3 regions of the Delftia sp. S65 genome follow, and region 2 is predicted to be linked to each of the others. Evidence: predicted binding sites of a transcription regulator. Region 2 holds the regulator's gene; each other region holds the start of a gene.
What was found. The regulator FNR, encoded in region 2, switches genes on or off when oxygen is low (the NO sensors DNR and NnrR bind a similar motif). The targets are predictions, from matches to a motif close to TTGATNNNNATCAA.
Positions count from the first base shown of each region.

Region 1: a site for FNR is predicted at 3,886-3,899, ahead of clpB (ATP-dependent chaperone ClpB). Genes of this name have one in related genera too.
Region 3: a site for FNR is predicted at 5,460-5,473, ahead of IAE24_RS29210 (bacteriohemerythrin). Genes of this name have one in related genera too.

Region 1 is NZ_JACVUR010000001.1:305,232-312,486, forward strand. Features, by position in the region: gene IAE24_RS01285 (coniferyl aldehyde dehydrogenase) at 1-663, opposite strand, end outside; gene IAE24_RS01290 (hypothetical protein) at 794-1,147, opposite strand; gene clpB (ATP-dependent chaperone ClpB) at 1,178-3,790, opposite strand; gene IAE24_RS01300 (AraC family transcriptional regulator) at 3,924-4,832, opposite strand; gene IAE24_RS01305 (DMT family transporter) at 4,901-5,827, shown strand; gene IAE24_RS01310 (molybdenum cofactor biosynthesis protein MoaE) at 5,840-6,301, opposite strand; gene IAE24_RS01315 (hypothetical protein) at 6,408-6,662, shown strand; gene IAE24_RS01320 (hypothetical protein) at 6,671-7,015, shown strand.
Region 2 is NZ_JACVUR010000012.1:110,682-117,936, reverse strand. Features, by position in the region: gene ccoO (cytochrome-c oxidase, cbb3-type subunit II) at 1-617, shown strand, start outside; gene IAE24_RS13150 (cbb3-type cytochrome oxidase subunit 3) at 629-766, shown strand; gene ccoP (cytochrome-c oxidase, cbb3-type subunit III) at 794-1,711, shown strand; gene ccoG (cytochrome c oxidase accessory protein CcoG) at 1,789-3,243, shown strand; gene IAE24_RS13135 (FixH family protein) at 3,301-3,615, shown strand; gene IAE24_RS13130 (hypothetical protein) at 3,795-4,082, shown strand; gene fnr (fumarate/nitrate reduction transcriptional regulator Fnr) at 4,164-4,883, opposite strand; gene hemN (oxygen-independent coproporphyrinogen III oxidase) at 5,046-6,428, shown strand; gene IAE24_RS13115 (sulfite exporter TauE/SafE family protein) at 6,434-7,150, shown strand; gene IAE24_RS13110 (HD-GYP domain-containing protein) at 7,220-7,255, shown strand, end outside.
Region 3 is NZ_JACVUR010000072.1:9,454-16,708, forward strand. Features, by position in the region: gene IAE24_RS29195 (ATP-binding protein) at 1-2,800, shown strand, start outside; gene IAE24_RS29200 (Zn-dependent hydrolase) at 2,867-4,159, shown strand; gene IAE24_RS29205 (Bug family tripartite tricarboxylate transporter substrate binding protein) at 4,414-5,397, shown strand; gene IAE24_RS29210 (bacteriohemerythrin) at 5,508-6,062, shown strand; gene IAE24_RS29215 (universal stress protein) at 6,153-6,590, opposite strand; gene IAE24_RS29220 (2OG-Fe dioxygenase family protein) at 6,690-7,255, opposite strand, start outside.

The sequences.
Region 1 (7,255 bases), on a different contig from region 2:
CTGCGCCACGCGCCGGCCCACGGCAGTCGAGCCGGTGAACAGCAGATGGTCGAAGTGCAGGCCCGAGAACTGCGTGGCAATGCTCACATCGCCTTCGATGACGGCGAATTCCTCGGGCGCGAAAAACTGCCCCACCAGCGCCGCCAGCTGGGCCGAGGTGTGCGGCGTGAGTTCGCTGGGCTTGAGCATGACGCGGTTGCCCGCCGCCAGGGCCGTGATGGCCGGCCCCAGCGCCAGCTGCACCGGATAGTTCCACGGGGAAATCACCCCCACAACGCCCAGCGGCTGGCGCTCTATCCAGCCCCGGCCGGGCATGAGCATCAGCGGCGTTCGCACCCGCTGGCGCCCCGACCAGCGCGCCAGATGGCGCAGCGTGTGCTTGAGCAGGTTGCGCAGCACGAACAGCTCCACCATCTCGGTCAGCCGTGGCGAGCGCATGCCGAAGTCGGCCTGCACGGCGGCAGCCAGCACGGGGCCGTGCTCGTCCAGCAGCTTTTGCATGCGCAGCAGGCGTTCGCGGCGTACCAGCAGGGGCACGTCCACCTGCGCCCGGCTGGCCTGGTACTGAAGGTCGAAGACGCGGTGGAGATCCAGCTGGGTCATAGGCTCAATGGTAAGAAGACACTTGCATGCGCCGCATTCCAAGGATGCGTCGCGGCACATGTTGGCATGCAGCGGCAGGAAAAAAAAGGGAGCCTTGCACGGGCTCCCGAGGGTTTCAGACTATACGGGCCGCCAGACGCGGCTTGGGCACGAAGATGCGCAGGCCGCGTAAAGGCTGCAGCAAGACGCTTCAGGGCTCGCGCACTTCACGGGGCTGAACGTCGGTCACCTCGCCCGCACCCGGCAGTACGCCGGCACCGGCGCGGCGGCCACCGCCCTCGGCAGCGCCATAGGCGCGCTGCGGACGCTGTGCCATCCACTCGGAGCCGGAGCGGTACACGGTCTGCCAGCCCGCCCGCGGGCTCATGCGCATGGCCCAGGGCATCACCGGCTGGCCGGTGAGCCTGGCCCACAGCGCCCTCACGGCCCAGACCAGGGCCAGCAGCGCCGCGGCGGTCAGCAGGCTGACAAAGAAGACCAGGCCCACAAGCATCAGCAGGATGCGAACGGCCCAGCGGGTCAGGGTGGCGACAAAATCGTTCAAAGCAAAGCCTTTCTTGGCTGGCCCGGTGCGTCAGGCGGGGTCTGCCGCATCGAACCGGAATACGCCCGGCTCCAGTACCGGGTCCACATGTACCGCAATCGTGCTCTTGGGCGGGAAGCGCCCTTCGAGCAGCAGTTTCGACAGCGGATTCTCGATCCGCTGCTGTATCGCGCGCTTGAGCGGCCGGGCCCCGAAAACGGGATCGAAGCCCACCTTGGCCAGTTCGGCCAGTGCCTGGTCGGACACCTGCAGCGCAAGGTCCATTTTCTCCAAACGACGCTCCAGCAGCTTGAGCTGAATCCTTGCGATCGACTCGATATTCTTCGCGTCGAGCGCGTGGAAGACCACGGTTTCGTCGATGCGGTTGAGGAATTCGGGTCGGAAATGGTTCTTGAGTTCCCCCCAGACCGCATCTTTCACATCATCGTAATCCTCGCCGACCATGGCCTGGATCAGCAAAGAGCCTATGTTGCTCGTCATCACGATGACCGTGTTCTTGAAGTCCACGGTGCGGCCCTGGCCATCGGTCAGGCGGCCATCGTCCAGTACCTGCAGCAGCACGTTGAACACGTCGGGATGGGCCTTTTCCACCTCGTCGAGCAGCAGCACGCTGTAGGGCTTGCGGCGCACGGCCTCGGTCAGGTAGCCGCCTTCCTCGTAGCCCACGTAGCCGGGCGGCGCGCCGATCAGGCGGGCCACGGAATGCTTTTCCATGAACTCGCTCATGTCGATGCGCACCAGATGGTCCTCGCTGTCGAACAGGAAGCCGGCCAGCGCCTTGCACAGCTCGGTCTTACCCACGCCCGTGGGGCCCAGGAACAGGAAGGAGCCCGTGGGCCGGTTGGGATCGGACAGGCCCGAGCGCGAGCGGCGAATGGCATTGGCCACGGCCGAGATGGCCTCGTCCTGGCCGACGACGCGGTCATGCAGCCGGTCTTCCATGCGCAGCAGCTTGTCCTTCTCGCCCTGCATCATCTTGGCCACGGGAATGCCCGTGGCACGGCTGACCACTTCGGCAATTTCCTCGGCGCCGACATGGGTGCGCAGCAGCCTGTGGGCGGGCGCGCCGCCCTGCCCCTGCTCGTTGGCCTGGGCTTCGTTGAGCTGCTTTTCCAGCGAGGGCAGCTTGCCGTACTGCAGCTCGGCCACCTTGTTGAAGTCGCCCTTGCGCTTGAGCTCCTCGATCTGGATGCGGATCTGGTCGATCTCCTTGCGGATCTGCTCGGAGCCCTGGGCGCTGGCCTTCTCGCTCTTCCAGACCTCTTCCAGGTCGGCGTACTCGCGCTCCAGGCTGCCGAGTTCCTCCTCGATCAGCTGCAGGCGCTTTTGCGAGGCCTCGTCCTTTTCCTTCTTCATGGCCTCGCGCTCGATCTTGAGCTGGATCATGCGGCGCTCGAGCTTGTCCATGACCTCGGGCTTGGAATCGATCTCGATCTTGATCTTGGCCGCCGCCTCGTCGATCAGGTCGATGGCCTTGTCGGGCAGGAAGCGGTCGGTGATGTAGCGATGGCTCAACTCGGCCGCAGCCACGATGGCCGGGTCGGTGATGTCCACGCCATGGTGGGCCTCGTAGCGCACCTGCAGACCACGCAGGATGGCGATGGTGTCCTCCACGGAAGGCTCTTCGACCAGCACCTTCTGGAAGCGCCGCTCCAGCGCCGCATCCTTTTCGATGTACTTGCGGTATTCATCGAGCGTGGTCGCGCCGATGCAGTGCAGCTCGCCGCGCGCCAGGGCCGGCTTGAGCATGTTGCCCGCGTCCATGGCGCCATCGGCCTTGCCGGCACCGACCATGGTGTGGATCTCGTCGATGAACAGGATGATGCGGCCCTCTTCCTGGGCCACTTCCTTGAGCACGGACTTCAGGCGTTCCTCGAAGTCGCCACGGTATTTGGCGCCGGCCAGCAGGCCCGCCATGTCCAGCGACAGCACGCGCTTGTTCTTGAGGCTTTCGGGCACCTCGCCGGCCACGATGCGCTGGGCCAGGCCCTCGACAATGGCGGTCTTGCCCACGCCAGGCTCGCCGATCAGCACGGGGTTGTTCTTGCTGCGGCGCTGCAGCACCTGGATGGAGCGGCGGATTTCGTCGTCGCGGCCGATCACCGGATCGAGCTTGCCGATGCGCGCGCGCTCGGTCAGGTCCATGGTGTATTTCTTGAGGGCCTCGCGCTGGCCTTCGCCTTCGGCGCTGTCCATGGTCTGGCCGCCGCGCACGGCGTTGATGGCCGACTCCAGGCTGGAGCGCGTCACGCCGCTTTCCTTGAGCAGTTGGCCTGCGCGCGTGGAAGAGCCGCTGCTGTCGGTCAGCGCCAGCAGGAACAGCTCGCTGGCAATGAACTGGTCGCCGCGCTTGAGGGCTTCCTTCTCGGTCGCCTGCAGCAGCCGGCCCAGCTCGGAGCCGACCTGCACCTGGTCCTGGTGCTGCACGCGCGGCAGATCGGCCAGGGCCTTCTCGGCCGCGGCCTGCAGCTGGCCCACGTTGGCGCCGGCGCGCTGCAAGAGCGAGCGCGGACCATCGTCCTGGCGCAGCAGCGCCACGAGCAGGTGCAGGGGTTCGATATTGGATTGGTCACCGCCCAGGGCCAGCGTTTGCGCGTCGGCCAGGGCTTCCTGGAACTTGGTTGTCAGTTTGTCGATTCGCATGGTGTTTCTTTTCGCTCCTGAAACAGGGTCATTGCGATTTATCTGATACCGGCAGGGCAAATTTCAAGCCATGCCCGGCCCGCAAGGACAGACGCTTGCGCCAGATCAAGGCCGGCGAGGCCGGCCATCCTTCTCAAGCATTGCGCTGAAAGATCGAGAACTGCGTAGGCGTAACGCCCAAATGCGCCCGGAAGCTGCGCACCAGGTGGCTGGCGCTGGAAAAGCCGCAATCCAGCGCCAGCTCGGCCAGCGGCGGCACGTTGCGCGCAGACAGGGCACGCCGTGCCCGGGCCAGGCGCTGCTGCAGCACCCATTCGTGCACCGTGCAGCCCATGCTCTGGCGGAACATGCGTGCGAAATGGAATTCGGAGAGGCAGGCCTGTCTCGCCAGTGCCGGCAGCGACACGGCCTTGGAGTCATGCAGATGCGCCTCGACATGGGCCAGCACCCTGCGCCGCATGGCCGCAGAAAGCCCGCCCAGCGGCCGCTGCAGCGCCTGCAGCTGGCGCGGCGTGGCGGACTGCAGCACCAGCCGATCCACCAGTTGCTGACCAATGGCATCGGCCGCCAGTTGCTGCTGCGGGTCCTGCCAGTCCAGCTGCATCAGCGCACGGGCACCAGCGTGGAAGGCCTGATCATCCCCGTAGATCTGCGCACGCAAGGTGCGCGAGCGGGGCTCGGCATCCAGCATGCGGACCACGCGCCCCGCCCAGGCCAGGTCGGACACATACAGGTGCAGGAACTGCACGGGCGAGCGCACCAGCCAGTGCGATTCGTCCTCTGGCGTGAAGATGCAGATGCGCCCCGGCGCCCCCATGGCCTCGGGCCGCGCCTTGAGCTGCGAGCCCTCGCCCCCGGCCAGGTAGACCGACAGCGTGTGGTGACCGGGCTGGCAGTAGCGCACCTCGTCGTCCACATTGGCCCAGACGGCCAGCTCCACCCCTTCGCTCAGGCGCACGCGCCGCTGCAGCCGGGCCTTGGAGCGTGACAGCACCTGGCACAGGTGGCTGGAGGGCAGCTCGGGCAGCGGCGTGGGCGTCATGGCAGCGATTGTGGTCCCGCAGCCATACCGACGCATGGCGCCAGGCCATCAAACCGCAGGAATCTGCCATGCCCGCCCAGCCTGCGGCGCGATCATCACCGGCCATGACTGCCACCCTCTATGCCCTGGTCGTGCTGATCTGGGGTTCGACCTGGATCGCCCTGAAGCTGCAGCTGGGCGCCGTGCCCGTGGAGCTGTCCATTGCCTACCGCTTTGCGCTGGCCGCCGTGCTGATGTTCGCCTGGCTGGCGTGGTCGCGGCAGCTGCGCGTGCCCCGCGGCCCGGCGCTGCCGCGCGTGCTGGCGCAAGGCCTGTGCCTGTTCAGCTTCAACTTCGTGTGCTTCATGCATGCCAGCGAGACGCTGGCCAGCGGCCTGGCCGCCGTGGTGTTCTCCAGCGCCAATCTCTGGAACGCGCTGCTGGCGCGCATCATCCATGGCCGCAGGCTGGCGCCCCATGTGCTGGCCGGCAGCCTCTTCGGCCTTGCAGGCCTGGTGGCGCTGTTCTGGCCCGAGCTGCGCGCAGGCCGGCATGCCAGCCTGCCTGGCCTGGCCTGGGCGGTGCTGGGCACGCTGTGCTTTTCCTGCGGGAACATGCTGTCTGCCTCGCTGCAGTCCATGGGCTGGCGGCCCGCACAGACCAATGCCTGGGGCATGCTGGCCGGCACGCTGCTGCTGACCGGCTATGCGCTGGTGGCAGGCCTGCCCTGGCGCTTCGATGCCAGCTGGACCTATGTGGGCTCCTGGCTGTACCTGGCCATTCCAGGCTCGGTGATTGCGTTCACGGCCTACCTGACCCTGGTGGGCCGGCTGGGCCCGGAGAAGGCGGCCTATGCGACGGTGCTGTTCCCCATTGTTGCGCTCAGCATCTCGGCCCTGTTCGAGGGTTATGTGTGGACGCCGCTGGCCGTTGGCGGGCTGCTGCTGGTGATGTTCGGAAACCTGCTGGTGTTCCGCCCGCCGCAATGGTTGCGGGGCGCCGCGCTCAAGGCCTGAAGGCCCGCCACCTCACTGGCGCCAGCGCGCCAGCGCCTCTTCGTCGCTGACGCGCGCATCCACCCAGCGCGCGCCCTCGGGCGTTTGCTCCTTCTTCCAGAAAGGCGCCAGCGACTTGAGGTAGTCCATGATGTATTCGCAGGCCTGAAAAGCCATGCCCCGGTGCGAGGCGGTGACGGCCACGAGCACGATCTGGTCCAGGGGCTGCAGCAGACCGATGCGGTGGATGACGCGCGCGCCATGGATGCCGAAGCGCTGGACCGCCTCGTCGATGATGGCCTCGATCGATTTCTCGGTCATGCCCGGGTAGTGCTCCAGCTCCATGCTGGCCACGGCGGCGCCCTCGTTGCGGTCACGCACCGTGCCGATGAAGCTGCAGACCGCGCCCACTCGCGCGTCGCCGCCGCGCAGGGCGGCGAGTTCGGCCGATACGTCGAAATCCTCGGTCTGGATGGATACACGGGCTGCTTGCATGCCCGCATTGTCGCAGGGCGGCGGCGCACCAGGGCGCACCAGGGACTGGCGAACGCGGTAGCATTGCCCTCCCCCGCCGCCGGCCTTTTGCTGCAGCGGGCCATGCATGGCCACACTCACGATCACTACCCCCGAATACACGCTCTACCCGTCGCCGCGCAACGAGCAGCGCGTGGTCTACGAGCATCAGCTGTTCGTGTCCCATCCCTACACCATCATCCATCTGCCCGACTACAACTTTCGCGGCAAGGCCACGCTGTTCGCAGCCCACCGCCTGGCCGACGGCAAGATGGGCCAGCTCGTGAGCTGCGAGCTGGCCGAGGACCTTGCACGCTTCGAGCGCCTGTTCGAACCCGATTGAGGCGCGCCATGGACGAGACCAGCCAGATACAGCCGCCGCCGAGCTTTGCCGCCCTGTATGCCGACCGGCACGGCCGGCTCAAGGCATCGATTGCAGACGTGGTCGGACGTTATGAACTGTGCGAGGACCTGGCCAGCCACCTGGTCGAGCAGGCGCAGACGCTCTATCACTCCGGCAATTCCTCGGAGCAAGGCGTGCTGCTGGGCATGCACGCGGGCCTGGCGGCCGAGGGCTCCATCGTCAGCCCTGGCGAGGCGCGCTGGATCGTGCAGCGTCTGGCCGAGCTGCTGGAGTGGCAGGCACCGCTGCTGCCCGATGCATCACCCCCTACCGGCGCCGAAGGCGCAGCCTGAAGGCCACCACCCAGGCGCTCAGGCGCGCTACACTGCGCGCCATGCCTGCAAACTTTGCCTTCCCCACATGCCACGGTGATGCCGTGCGCCTGTGCCTGGGCAAAGCCTGCAAACCCCAGCTCGTCTGACCGGAGCTGAGGTTCCGTCCAGATGAGCGACGGAACCGGCCCGGCAGCCTCCATCTTCCCTTCCCGCATCCCTTCAGGCGCCTGCCTTTCCGCCCTCGGTCTGGCCGGTGGC
Region 2 (7,255 bases):
ATAGCGCTCCCAAGAGCTTTTCCCACGAGAAGGTGGAAACCAACAATTTCCTGCTGATCGTGCTGACCCTGCTGGTGGTCGCCGTCGGCGGCATGGTGGAAATCGTTCCGCTGTTCTTCCAGAAGTCGACCACGGAAGCGGTGGCGGGCCTCAAGCCCTACACGCCGCTGCAGCTGATGGGCCGCGACGTCTATCTGCGCGAGGGCTGCTACAACTGCCACTCGCAGATGATCCGCCCCTTCCGCGCCGAGACCATGCGCTACGGCCACTACTCGGTGGCTGGCGAGTTCGTCTATGACCACCCCTTCCAGTGGGGTTCCAAGCGCACGGGTCCCGACCTGCACCGCGTGGGCGGCAAGTACAGCGACGAATGGCATCGCATCCACCTGAACAACCCGCGCGACGTGGTGCCCGAGTCCAACATGCCTGCCTACACCTGGCTGGAAAAGAACAAGGTGGATGACACCGTGGTCGCCCAGCACATGAGCGCGCTGCGCAAGGTGGGCGTGCCCTACAGCGACGAGGAAATCAGCGGCGCTGCCGAGCAGGTCAAGGGCAAGACGGAAATGGACGCCGTCATCGCCTACCTGCAGGTCCTGGGCCGTTCGGTCAAGTAAAGGAGAGCGACATGGACATCACCACCATGCGCATCGTGGCCACGCTGGCCTCGCTGGCCTGCTTCATCGGCATCTGGTGGTGGGCGTTCGCCCGCCGCAACCAGGCCCGTTTCGACGAGGCCGCCCAGCTGCCGTTCGAGCAAGACTGAGTCCCTCCACCAGAACGAGAACTTCCCATGAGCGATTTCGTAAACAACTTCTGGTCGATCTATGTCACGGCGATCACGCTGGGCGGCATCATCGGCTGCCTGCTGCTGCTGTATCTCACCGCACGCAAGAAGGTGGTCCCCTCGGCCGACAACACCACGGGCCACGTCTGGGACGAGGACCTGCGCGAGCTGAACAACCCCATGCCCAAGTGGTGGATGTGGCTGTTCATCATCACCTCGGTGTTCGGCTTCGCCTACCTGGCGGCCTATCCGGGCCTGGGCTCGTTCGCGGGCAAGCTGGGCTGGACGCAGCTGGGCGCCTATGAAAACGAGATGGCCAAGGCCCGCGCGGACCTGGAGCCGCTGTACGCCAAGTTCACGAGCATGAGCACCGAAGACATGGCCAAGGACCCCCAGGCCATGGCCATCGGCGAGCGCCTGTTCATGAACAACTGCGCACAGTGCCACGGCTCGGACGCACGCGGCGGCAAGAGCTTCCCCAACCTGACCGATGGCGACTGGCTGCATGGCGGCACGCCCGAGAAGATCAGGGAAACCATCACGGGCGGCCGCATCGGCATCATGCCGCCCATGGCCGCTGCCGTCGGCACGCCCGACGATGTGCGCAACCTCTCGCACTATGTGCTGAGCCTGTCGGGCAGCCCGCACGACTCGCTCAAGGCCTCGCTGGGCAAGTCCAAGTTCACGGCCTGCGCTGCCTGCCACGGCATGGACGGCAAGGGCAACCAGGCCCTGGGCGCACCCAACCTGACCGATGACATCTGGCTGCACGGCTGGGGCGAGGCCGCCATCACGGCCATGATCAACAACGGCAAGCACAACGAGATGCCTGCCCAGAAGGACAAGCTGACCGAGGCGCAGATCGCGGTGCTTGCTTCCTATGTCTGGGGCATGTCGCACAAAGACGGCGCAGTCCGTCAGTAAGCACGGGGGCGGCGCTGCGGCGCCGCCTTTTTGCGTTTTGAGTTTTCAGATATTTCAAAAAAACAAAGGAACCCACCATGAAGCCCGAGAGCGGGGATGACACCGGGAAGCCTCCCCGCAAAGTCATTCCGATCACGCCGGCCACGCCTGATCCGGGCGAGCTGGTGTCGATGTTCGAGTCGGAAAAGAAGGTCTACCCGCGCTCCATCAGCGGTGTCTTCGCACGCTGGCGATGGGCCCTGGTGTTTCTTACCCAACTGGTTTTCTACGGCCTGCCCTGGCTGGAGTGGGGCCAGCGCCAGATGGTGCTGTTCGACCTCGGAACGCGGCGCTTCTATCTCTTCGGGCTGGTGCTGTACCCGCAGGACTTCATCTACCTGGCGGGCCTGCTGATCATCTCGGCGCTGGCATTGTTCCTGTTCACGGCCGTGGCCGGGCGCCTGTGGTGCGGCTTCTCGTGCCCGCAGACGGTCTACACCGAGATCTTCATGTGGGTGGAGCGCAAGGTCGAAGGCGACCGCAGCGCGCGCATGCGGCTGGACAAGAACGGCTGGACCTTCGAGAAGGCCTGGAAGAAGTCGCTCAAGCAGTTGCTGTGGATCGCCATTGCGCTGTGGACCGGCTTCACCTTCGTGGGCTACTTCGTGCCCATCCGCGAGCTGGGCGGCGAGCTGCTGGCGCTGCAGGGCAGCTGGCAGATGTTCTGGGTGCTGTTCTACAGCTTTGCCACCTATGGCAACGCGGGCTACATGCGCGAGCAGGTCTGCAAGTACATGTGCCCCTATGCGCGCTTTCAGAGCGCCATGTTCGACCGGGACACCATGATCGTCAGCTACGACACGGGCCGGGGCGAGCCGCGTGCACCGCGCACCAAGAAGGTGGACTACAAGGCCCAGGGCCTGGGCGACTGCATCGACTGCAAGATGTGCGTGCAGGTCTGCCCCGTGGGCATCGACATCCGCAACGGCCTGCAATACGAATGCATTGGCTGCGGCCTGTGCATAGACGCCTGCAATTCCATCATGGACAAGATGGAGTACCCGCGCGGCCTGATCCGCCTGACCACGCAGAACGCCATGGCCGGCCTGTGGCGGCGTGCCCAGGTGTTGCGCCGCATCTTCCGTCCGCGCGTGCTGATCTACTCGGCCGTGCTGATCGGCTTGAGCGTGGCCATGATCGTGAGCCTGGCGTTGCGCCAGTCGGTCAAGGTGGACGTGATCCGCGACCGCGCCTCGCTGTCGCGCATCGTGGCGGGCGGCAAGCTGGAGAATGTCTACCGCCTGCAGATCATGAATGCCACCGAGCAGGCCCAGCGCTACCGCATCAGCGCCCATGGCCTCGATGGGCTGGAGCTGGCGTCCGAGCAGGAAGTCGAGGTCGGCCCGGCCGAGACGCGCGGCATTGCGGCGCGACTGCAGATTCCCTACGGTTCGGCCGAGCCGGGCTCGCACACCGTATTCTTCGATATCGATGCCGTGCATTCAGGCGCGGGACGCGCGTCCGAAAAGGCCGTCTTCCTGGTGCCCCGGTGATGTTCCTGGCAGGCGCGGCACGGTCCGCGCCTGCCGCCTGAAAGAAAGAGGTTTCCCATGTCTTCCAGTCCCGCAGTTTCCGCGCCCGCGCAGGCTCCCTCGCACCCCGACGCCGGCAAGCCCTGGTGGAGGTTCGGCCATGTCTGGCTGGTGGTGGCCGGCCCGGCGGCCGTGGTGGTCGCTGCCGTGATCACGGCCATCATCGCCATCAATGGCGCCGATCCCGTGATCGACCCCGACTACTACCGCAACGGCATCACGATCAACGAGCGTGCCGATGGCGTGCGCGAAGTGCCCAAGAGCATGGCGCCCGCCGTCACCGGCCGCAACCATGCGGCTACGCCCGCGCACGATCACCCCACGGACCGCTGATCGCCGTGCACCCCTGCAAGAGGCCGCAGTCGCGGCCTTTTTGCATGGCGGATCGCATCTCCGGCATGCGCGACGGGTGAGGGTTTCCTACAGGCGTGCAGGGCGCTGCGGGGCTTGGCGCCATGCGTTGGCGCGGCGCACAATGAAGGCGACCCCTCGACAGCACAAGGAGATCGCTGATGTTGGCCCAACGCTGGATGTGGATTGCCTGGCCTGCCTTTCTGGCAGCCGCCGTGATGGAGATGCTGGTTTTTGCCTTTGTGGACCCGCTGGAGCTGCATTGGCTCGGCGACCTGGGCTGGTCGCGCCAGGGCATCTACACGCTGGCCTTCTTCGCCTTCTGGGGCGTGACCATGCTCTCCAGCCTGATGACCACCATGCTGGGCTGCTCGGCCCGCGATCTCAATGACGGCGTGGTCTCCGAGCCCGACCCGGACCTGGCCATGCAGGGGCTGGGGCGGGACTGAGCGAGAGCCCGCCGCAATGAACAAGGCCCGCTGTCGCGGGCCTTGTTCATTGGCGGATGAATGCTTGCCGCCCTTGCAGCCTCACTGGCACTGCTGGCTGTTGACGATGCGCTTGAGCGCCTCCGTGTCCAGGATGCGCAGATGGCGCTGGCGCACCTCGATGATGTTGTCGTCCGCGAACTTGGAGAAGGTGCGGCTCACCGTCTCCAGCTTCAGGCCCAGGTAGCTGCCGATTTCCTCGCGCGTCATGCGCAGCACCAGTTCGGACTTGGAAAAGCCCCGTGCATGCAGGCGCTGCACGAGGTTGAGCACGAAGGCGGCCAGGCGCTCTTCGGCGCGCATGCTGCCCAGCAGCAGCATCACGCCGTGCTCGCGCACGATCTCGCGGCTCATGACCTTGTGCACATGGTTTTGCAGGGCCGTGACCTCGCGCGACAGGTCTTCCAGCTTGTCGAAGGGCATGACGCAGACTTCGGCGTCTTCCAGCGCGACGGCATCGCAGGTGTGGTGGTCGTTGACGATGCCGTCCAGGCCGATGATCTCGCCGGCCATCTGAAAGCCTGTGACCTGGTCGCGTCCGTCCTCGGTGGCCACGCAGGTCTTGAAGAAGCCGGTGCGGATGGCGTACAGCGAGGTGAATGTCTCGCCGTTGCGAAACAGCAGGCCTCCGCGCTTGACCTTGCGGCGCGTGGCCACGATGTCGTCGATGCGCTGCATCTGCTCGGCATCCAGGCCCATGGGCATGCACAGTTCGCGCAGGTTGCAGTTGGAGCAGGAGGCTTTGATGGTCTGAAGGTTCATGGAGTGATAAACATCAGCGGCACACAGCGTGCCGGCGGTGACCTCGTGGATTGCGATGAGTTGGATCAAATTGTCGCAGCAGTCCCTCAAACAACTCTTGATATGAGTCAAGGACATGACCGATGTGCTGCGGCACAGTCGAGGTATTAGAGGAAAAAACCCATGACCGCTGTCACCCCAGAGCTGCTGCGTCGCTTTGACGTACCGGGGCCCCGATACACCTCGTTCCCTACCGCCGACCGCTTTGTCGAGGCCTTTGGTGCAGAGGACTATATCCTGGCGCTGCAACAACGCAAATCGAGTACCGCAGCGCGTGCCATGCCTTTGTCGCTGTATGTGCACGTGCCCTTTTGCGAGTCGCTTTGCTATTACTGCGCCTGCAACAAGATCGTGACGCGCCACCACGATCGCGCCGCCGTCTACCTGGACTACCTGGCGCGCGAGATGGCCTTGCACACGGCCCATTGCGGCAAGGGCCAGACCGTCAGCCAGCTGCACCTGGGCGGCGGCACGCCCACCTTCTTCTCCGACGACGAGCTGCGCACGCTGATGGGCCTGTTGCGCGAGCATTTCAAGCTGGAGCCGGGTGGCGAGTACTCCATCGAGGTCGATCCGCGCACCGTCAGCGTCGAGCGCCTGGCCGTGCTCAAGGAGCTGGGCTTCAATCGCCTGAGCTTCGGCGTGCAGGACTTCGACGAGCAGGTGCAGATCGCCGTGCACCGCGTGCAGCCGGCCGAGCAGGTGTTCGAGCTGGTGGCGGCCGCGCGGCAGCTGGGCTTTGCCTCCATCAACGTGGACCTGATCTACGGCCTGCCCAAGCAGACGCCCGAATCCTTCGAGCGCACGCTGGCCCAGGTCAACGCGCTGCGGCCCGACCGCATCGCGCTCTATGCCTATGCCCACCTGCCCGAGCGCTTCAAGCCGCAGCGGCGCATTGCGGCCGAGGATCTGCCCCAGGGGGCCGACAAGCTGGCCATGCTGTCGCGTTCCATCGCCGCGTTCATGGACGGTGGCTATGTCTATGTGGGCATGGACCACTTCGCCCTGCCGGAGGACTCGCTGGCCGTGGCCAAGCGCCAGGGCCGGCTGCACCGCAACTTCCAGGGCTACAGCACCCAGCCCGACTGCGACCTGATTGCGCTGGGCGTTTCGGCCATCGGCAAGGTGGGTGCCAGCTACAGCCAGAACGCCAAGACGCTGGAGGAGTACTACGACGCCATCGACGCCAGCCACCTGCCCGTGGTGCGGGGCCTGGCGCTGTCGCGCGACGACCTGGTGCGCCGCGCCGTCATCATGGCCATCATGTGCCAGGGCGCCGTGCTGTTCGAGCCCATGGAGCAGGCCTGGCTGCTGGGCTTTCGCGAGTACTTCGCGCCCGAGATGGCGGCCCTGGAGGACCTGCAGGCCAAGGGCCTGGTGCAGATCAGCGACGAGGGCTTCCAGGTCACTCCCATGGGCTGGTACTTCGTGCGCGGCGTGGCCATGCTGTTTGACCGATATCTGCAGGCGGACAAGAACCGGGCGCGGTTTTCGAGGATCATCTAGGCCCCATGCTGTTGTCGCTGCTCTGGACCGCTTTGATCATGGGGCTCGTCGGCGGGCCCCATTGCCTTGCCATGTGCGCTGCGCCCTGCGGCGTGGTCACGGGCGGGGCGGGGCAGGGCGGCGGCTCGCAGGTGGTGGCCGTGCATGGATTGCAAAGCCGACTGTGGCTGCGCACGGCGCTGTTCCACGGCGGCCGTCTGGCCGGTTATGCCAGCCTGGGCGCTGCCTCGGCCCTGGCCATGGAGAGCCTGTCCTGGCTCACCAGCCAGACCACGGCGCTGCAGCCGTTCTGGATGCTGACCCATGTCGCCGTGATGGCCTGGGGCCTGGCCATGATGGTGCAGGCCCGCCAGCCCGCCTGGCTGGAGTCAGCCGGCCGCGCCGCCTGGCGGCGCGTGCAGCCCTGGGTGTCGGCGCCGGGCGGCACGCTGGCGGCAGGCTATGCCTGGGCGCTCATGCCTTGCGGACTGCTGTATTCGGCCGTGCTGGTCGCCGCGCTCAGCGGCGGCCCGCTGCAGGGCGCGCTGGCCATGGCGGCCTTTGGCGTGGGCAGCGGCCTGTGGCTGGTGGCCGGCCCCTGGCTGTGGCGGCTGGGCCGGCAGCGCCTGAACGGCCTGCGCGCCGAATGGGGCACGCGCCTGGCCGGCCTGATGCTGGTGGGCGTGGCCGTCTGGGCGCTGTGGATGGACCTGATCTACAAGCCCAGCCTCTGGTGCCGTTGAGCAACAGCTGAGGCCAGACTTGGCACCTGGGGTCGCGGATTGGCTGCGAGGCCCTCAGAACTGGAGATAATGCCCGAATCATCGGCTTACATATTGCCGATTCCT
Region 3 (7,255 bases), on a different contig from region 2:
GCGCGCCAAGGCCCTGGCCGAGGTGGACCACGCCAAGACCGTGTTCTTCTCCAACGTCAGCCACGAGCTGCGCACCCCGCTGACCCTGATCCTGGGCCCGCTGGAAGATGCCCTGCGCGAGCACGGCGGCCAGGTGCCGTCCGGGCAGACGCAGATGATCCACCGCAACGCGCTGCGCCTGCAAAAACTGGTCAACGCCCTGCTGGACTTCTCGCGCATTGAGGCCGGGCGCATGCAGGCCAGCTACGAGCCCACGGACCTGGCCCGCACCACGGCCGAGCTGGCCAGCATGTTCCGCTCGGCCGTGGAGCAAGCCGGCCTGCGGCTGCGCGTGGATTGCCCGCCGCTGGACGGACCGGTCCATGTGGACCGCGACATGTACGAAAAAATCGTGCTCAACCTGTTGTCCAACGCCTTCAAGTTCACGCTGCAAGGCGAAATCGCAGTGGCGCTGCGCGATGTGCCCGATGCGCACGGCGCGGGGGGGGCCTGTGGTGCCGTGGAGCTGTCCGTCACCGACACCGGATCGGGCATTGCGCCCCAGCACCTGCCCCATCTCTTCCAGCGTTTTCACCGCATTCCCGGCAAGCCGGCCCGCACGCACGAGGGCACGGGCATCGGCCTGGCCATGGTGCAGGAGCTGGCGCGGCTGCATGGCGGCACCGTCACGGTCAGCAGCACGGAGGGCGAAGGCAGCCGCTTCACCGTGCGCCTGCCCAGGGGGCATGCGCATCTTCCGGCCGAGCACCGGCCCGCGCGCCCGCCTGCATCGCACCCGCAGGTGGATGAGGCCCTGCGCTGGCTGCCCGGCGAGCCTGCCCCGGCTACCAGCGACGAAGCCAGGCCCATGCAGCGGGACATGCAGCGAGACATGCACGGTGGTGCCCTGCCCCCGCGTGCCCGCATCGTCTGCGCCGATGACAACGCCGACATGCGCAGCTACATCGGCCAGTTGCTGGAGCCGCTGTATGAAGTGGAGATCGTGGGCGATGGCCGCGCCGCGCTGGCCAGCATCCACCGCCAGCGGCCCGACCTGGTGCTGGCCGACGTGATGATGCCCGTGCTCGACGGCTTCGAGCTGCTGCATGCGCTGCGCAGTGACGAGACCACGCGCGCCATTCCCGTCATCATGCTGTCCGCGCGGGCCGGCCAGGAGGCCCAGGTCGAAGGCCTGCGCGCGGGCGCGGACGACTACCTGGTCAAGCCCTTTTCGGCGCGCGAACTGCTGGCGCGCATCGCATCGCTGCTGCAGCTGGTGCGTGTGCGCGAACAGGTCCACGTCGCCGTGCAGGCCAACGAGAAAAAGCTGCGCGCCATCATCGACCAGATGCCTGCGGGCGTGGGCGTCTCCGACATGAGCGGCACCATGGTATTGAGCAATGCGCTCATGGACCGCTTCGTGCCGCGCGCCATTCCTTCCACCCTGGCGGACCGCATGCCGCGCTGGAAGGGATGGGATGACAAGGGCCAGCCCATTGCCCCCGAGAACTGGCCCGGCAAGCGCGCGCTGCGCGGCGAAGTGGTCATGCCCGGGCTGGAGATGCTGCACACCGACGACGATGGCCGCGAATGGTGGATGCGCGTCAGCTGCGCGCCGCTGCGCGATGACGACGGCCAGCTCATAGGCACCTGCTCCGTCATCCAGGACATCACCGAACTCAAACAGGCCGAGTACCACCTCAAGGAAGCCGACCGACGCAAGGACGAGTTCCTGGCCACGCTGGCGCATGAGCTGCGCAATCCACTGGCGCCCATCAGCCACGGCCTGCAAATCCTCAAGCGCACCGCCAGCGGGGACGACAGCGTGCGCCACAGCCACGAGATGCTGGAGCGCCAGGTCAACCACATGATCCGCATGGTGGACGACTTGCTGGAGGTCTCGCGCATCACCACCGGCAAGGTCCAGTTGCGCAAGGAACTGGTGGACCTGAACGATGTGCTGCAAGGCGTGGTGGCGGCCAGCGGCGCGGTCATGGAGGCAGGCGGCCACCAGTTGCGCCTGGAACTGCCCGCCGCGCCCGTGTCGCTGCTGGCCGACCCGATGCGGCTGGCGCAGATGGTCTCCAACCTGCTCAACAATGCCGCCAAGTACTCGCACTCCGGCGGCCACATCGTTCTGTCCGCCTGGACCGATGGCGCGCAGGCCGTGGTCTCGGTACGCGACAACGGCATCGGCATCCCGCCCGCCCTGCTGGGCAAGGTGTTCGATCTGTTCATGCAGGCGGACCGCAACGGCCGCCGTGGGCAGGGCGGCCTGGGCATCGGGCTGACCCTGGTGCGCAGCCTGGTCGAGATGCATGGCGGCAGCGTGCAGGCGCTCAGCGAAGGCAAGGGCCAGGGCAGCGAATTCAGGCTGCACCTGCCCCTGCCCACCCAGGCGCAGCCCCTGGCGGGACAGGCACCGCATGCCCAGCCCGAGGATGCAACGGCCTTCGGCCGCATCCTGGTGGTCGATGACAACATCGACGCCGCCGACACCCTGGCCATGCTGCTCAGGCTGCTGGGCGCCGAAGTCGAGATTGCCCGCGACGGCCCCGGCGCCCTGGCCATGCACGCGGCGTTCAGGCCCGAAGTGGTGCTGCTAGACATCGGCCTGCCCGGCATGGACGGCCTGGAGGTCGCCCGCCGCATCCGTGCAGAGCACGGCCGCGACCAGGTCGTGCTGATCGCGCTCACGGGCTGGGGGCAGGAGGAGGACCTGAGACGATCGCGGGAAGCCGGCATGGACCACCACCTGGTCAAACCCGTGAGCTTCGACACGCTCGAGCGTCTGCTGGCGGGCCTGCGCCCCCTGCCGTGAGGACTGCTTTTTTCGCGCGAGAATTCGGGCTGCCCGATCCAGCTGCCCCAGACGCCACCGAGACCGATGACCGCCCTGCCCGCTTCCTCCGCCCCCAACCTTCCTCCCATCAACGCCGAGCGCCTGTGGCGCCGCGTAGAGACCCTGTCCACCTTCACCCTGCCCGACGTACCGTGGACCCGCCGCGCCTTCTCCCCTGAATTCGACCAGGCCCGTGCCTGGCTGCGCGGGCAGTTCGAGGCAGCGGGCATGCAGGTCCATCTGGATGAAGGCGGCAACCTGGTGGGCCGCCTGCCGGCTGCCCCAGGCCCGGTGCAACGCGCCCCCATCTCCACCGGATCGCACTGCGACACCGTGATGATGGGCGGGCGCTTCGACGGCATCATCGGCGTGCTGGCCGGCATCGAGGTCGCGCACTGCCTGCACGAAAACGGCATCGCCCTGCAGCACCCGTTCGAGGTGATCGACTTCCTGTCCGAAGAACCCAGCGACTACGGCATCTCCTGCATAGGCAGCCGCGCGCTGTCGGGCAAGCTGGACGCCGCCATGCTGGCCGCCCGCAACCCGCAAGGCGAAACCCTGGCCGAAGGCATGCGCCGCATCGGCGCGCGGCCCGAGGCACTGGACCGCCCGCTGCGCAGCGCCGGCGGCACGGCCGCCTTTGTGGAACTGCACATAGAGCAGGGCCCGGTGCTGGAGCAGCGCGGCCTGCCCATCGGCGTGGTGACGAACATCGTGGGCATACGCCGCGTGAGCTTCACCGTGCGCGGCCAGGCCGACCACGCAGGCACCACGCCCATGGACATCCGCCAGGACGCGCTGGTGGGCGCGGCGCGCATCATCGATGCGGCCAACCGCAAGGCCGCTGCGCTCAGCGGCCAACCCCACTATGTGGTGGCCACCGTGGGCCGGCTCTCGCTCACGCCCAATGCCTCCAACGCCGTGCCCGGCCTGGTCGAGATGATGATGGAAGTGCGCAGCGACCACGCCCGCGTGCTGGAGCGCTTCCCCGAGGAACTGCTGGCCGAAGTCCTGCCCGGCCTGGCCGCCTTGCGCGTGCGTGCCGAGATGGCCGACGTGAGCCGCTCCCAGCCCACGGACTGCGCTGGCCTGGTCATGCAGGGCGTGGAGCAGGCCTGCACAAACCTGGGCTACGCCCACATGCGCATGCCCAGCGGCGCCGGCCATGACGCCGTCTACATGGCGCCCACCGGACCCATGGGCATGATCTTCATCCCCTGCCTCAACGGCCGCAGCCACGCACCCGAGGAGTGGATAGAACCCGCCCAGCTGCTGGACGGCACGCGCGTGCTGTACGAGACGGTGCGCGTGCTGGACAGGCAGTTGGCGCAGGCCTGAGCGCCTGGCCTGCGGCCAGGGACCAAGGCGGCATAAAATAGCCCGCTTCCCTCTGGAGCAGGCACAAGCTGCTCCTTGGTGGAAGCCCCTGTGGCACAGATTGCGGAAATCCGCCCAAATAGCGGGTTTCCCAATGCAAGATGGCGGAACCACCCTCCCCGATCATCGACAACCCACCGCATGGGCGGCCCGGCACTGCCGGTCCGCTGCGTGAGGGTTGCACCGCCCCATCAGACCCTGGAGTTTCTTCTTTCATGTTCCGCCAACTGATCACCTGCACCGCCGTGGCCGCCGCCATGGGCCTGAGCTTTTCCGCAGCCGCCCAAGGTGCGGCTGCCGACTATCCGAACAAGCCCGTGCGCATGATCGTGCCCTTCCCGCCCGGCGGCGGCACCGACATCCTCGCGCGCGTGGTGTCCAACAAGCTCACCGAAGTCAGCAAGTGGACCGTGGTGCCCGACAACCGCGCGGGCGCAGGCGGCACCATCGGCATCACCGAGGCCGCCAAGGCAGCGCCCACGGGCTACGACATGGTCATGGGCCAGAAGGACAACGTGGTCCTGGGCCCCTACCTCTACAAGAACCTGCCCTGGAACCCCGTCAAGGACCTGGTGCCCGTGGCCCACGTGGCCTACACGCCCATCGTGATCGCCACCAGCGTGAACTCGCCCTACAAGACCCTGGCCGACATCGTGGCCGCTGCCAAGCAGCACCCGGGCAAGGTGACCTACGGCTCGCCGGGCAATGGCACCAGCATCCACATCTCGGGCGTGCTGCTGGAGAAGGCGGCAGGCATCCAGCTGGTGCACGTGCCCTACAAGGGCTCCAACCCGGCCCTGATGGACGCGCTGGCCGGCAACGTGGACCTGCTGGTGTCCTCCGTGCCCTCGGCCATCGGCCAGATCAAGGCCGGCAAGCTGCGCGCCATAGCCGTGACCTCGGCCAAGCGCTCGTCCTCGCTGCCCGACACGCCCACGCTGGCCGAATCGGGCCTCAAGGGCTTTGACGTGAGCACCTGGTACGGCCTGTTCATGCCCAAGGGCACGCCCACGGCCGTCGTGACCAAGGTCAACGCCGAAGTGAACAAGCTGCTGGCCATGCCCGAAGTGCGTGACGCCATCCAGACCCAGGGCGCCGAACCCCAGTCCATGAGCGTGGCCGACTTCGACAAGATGTTCCAGGCCGACTTCAAGCAGTCCAAGCAGATCGTCGAGTCCTCGGGCGCCAAGATCGAGTGACATGCCTGCGGTGCCAGGGCTGCATGCCCGGCACCGCCTGCAACGGCCAACGCCGCATTTCATTGATGCAGATCAGCCTGATCTGCATCAAGGAGCTATGTGACAGTCCCGTGAATACTTCTCTGGAAATCACCGAATTCCTGGAGAACGTCATGGCATTGCTGGTCTGGGTCCCCGAGCTGGACACCGGGATTGCAGAAATCGACCGGCAGCACCGCCGCATCGTCGATTACATCAACAAGCTCTACGAGCTGCGCTCGTCGCCCGACCGCGAGGCCCTGGGCGATGTCATCGGCGAGATGATCGACTACACCGTCTCGCACTTCGTGTTCGAGGAAAGCCTGATCGAGAGCGCCGGCTACATGTTCGCCGGCCCGCACAAGAAGGTGCACGAGCTGTTCACTCGCCGCGTGATCGAGATGCAGACCCGCTTCGATGCGGGCGAGGACGTGGCCGCCGAGCTGCACGGCATGCTCTCGCGCTGGCTGTTCAACCACATCCGCAACGAAGACACCGGCTACGTGGACTCGGCCAAGGCCTATCTGCGCATGGCGCGCGAGTCCAGTCCTGCCGCCGAGAAGGAAAGGCTCAAGAACGAAGTGCTGCAGGAGCTGGAACTGCAGCGCAAGAAAAAGGGCTGGCTGGCACGGCTGCTCAATCGCTGATCACCCTCTCCCCCTGCAGCGCACCAACAAAAACGGCTCCCGAGGGAGCCGTTGACGTTTCACCCGGCAAAGGGCCGAGCGGCCCGGTGATTACTCGCGCACCACCAGCACCGGCACGCGCACGGCGCCCAGCACGCGCTGGGTCACGCTGCCCAGCATCAGCTTTTCCAGGCCACGGCGGCCTTGCGAGCCCATGATGATCAGGTCGGCGCCCGTGCTCTCGAGCACGCGCACGATGCCTTCGTGCACCGCATGGCCTTCGCCCACCACGGTGGTGGCGGTGATGCCGGCCTCGTCGGTAATCTTCTTGACGGCGTCCAGCGTGGTGTTGGCCTCGGCCGTGGCCGCGCTCAGGTACTGCGACTGGCCGTAGGCGAAGTCGGCGCCCACGCCCGTGAACGGATAGGGGTCCACCACGTAGACCGCCGTCAGCGTGCTGCCAAAGGCCTTGGCCAGCTCCACGCCCTTGTGAACCGCCAGCATCGAGCTGTTGGAGCCGTCCACGGGAACCAGGATGTGCTTGAACATGCGTTTTCTCCTTTGTGCTTGGCCGCCGTCAACAATCGGGGGCGGCCGGGTCGATGAACCAAAGTGTGCGCCCATCATGCGCCAGCATCTTGAGCTGCATCAATCCTTGCGGCGACGCGTCAGCTCCGAGCCCTGGAAACCCTGGCGGCGATAGGTCAGCACCAGGGTATCGCGCACGCCGCCCGGCTGCTCGGGCTGGATGGGCGTGGTCTCGTGGATCATGCGGGCATCGTCCAGCAGCATCACCGACCAGGGCTCGGTCAGCGTGAAGCGCTGGCCGCTGGGACCCGTGGCCTCGAAGATGCGCGTCTCGCCGCCCTTCACGCCCTCGCGCCCGACCAGGATCACGGCCACCAGGTCCACGCCGTCGCGGTGCGCGCCTTCGGGCGTGGGCCGGCCAATGCCGTCCGTGGTGTCGATGCGGAACTGGTGGGACTCGATGAACCAGCGCTCGTGCTGCACATCATTGTCCTGGGCACAGAACACCTGGTCGGACAGGCCGGCCAGCGCCAGCAGCAGCCGGCTCCAGGTGGCGCTTTGCGCCGTGGCGTCGCGCATGGGATCGAACATGCGCAGCATGCCGCCATGCAGGGCGTTGTATTCCACCGGCTGCCAGTGCGCGCGGTGCTCCACCTGCTGCAGCCCGTCCTGCCCGGCGATGAAGC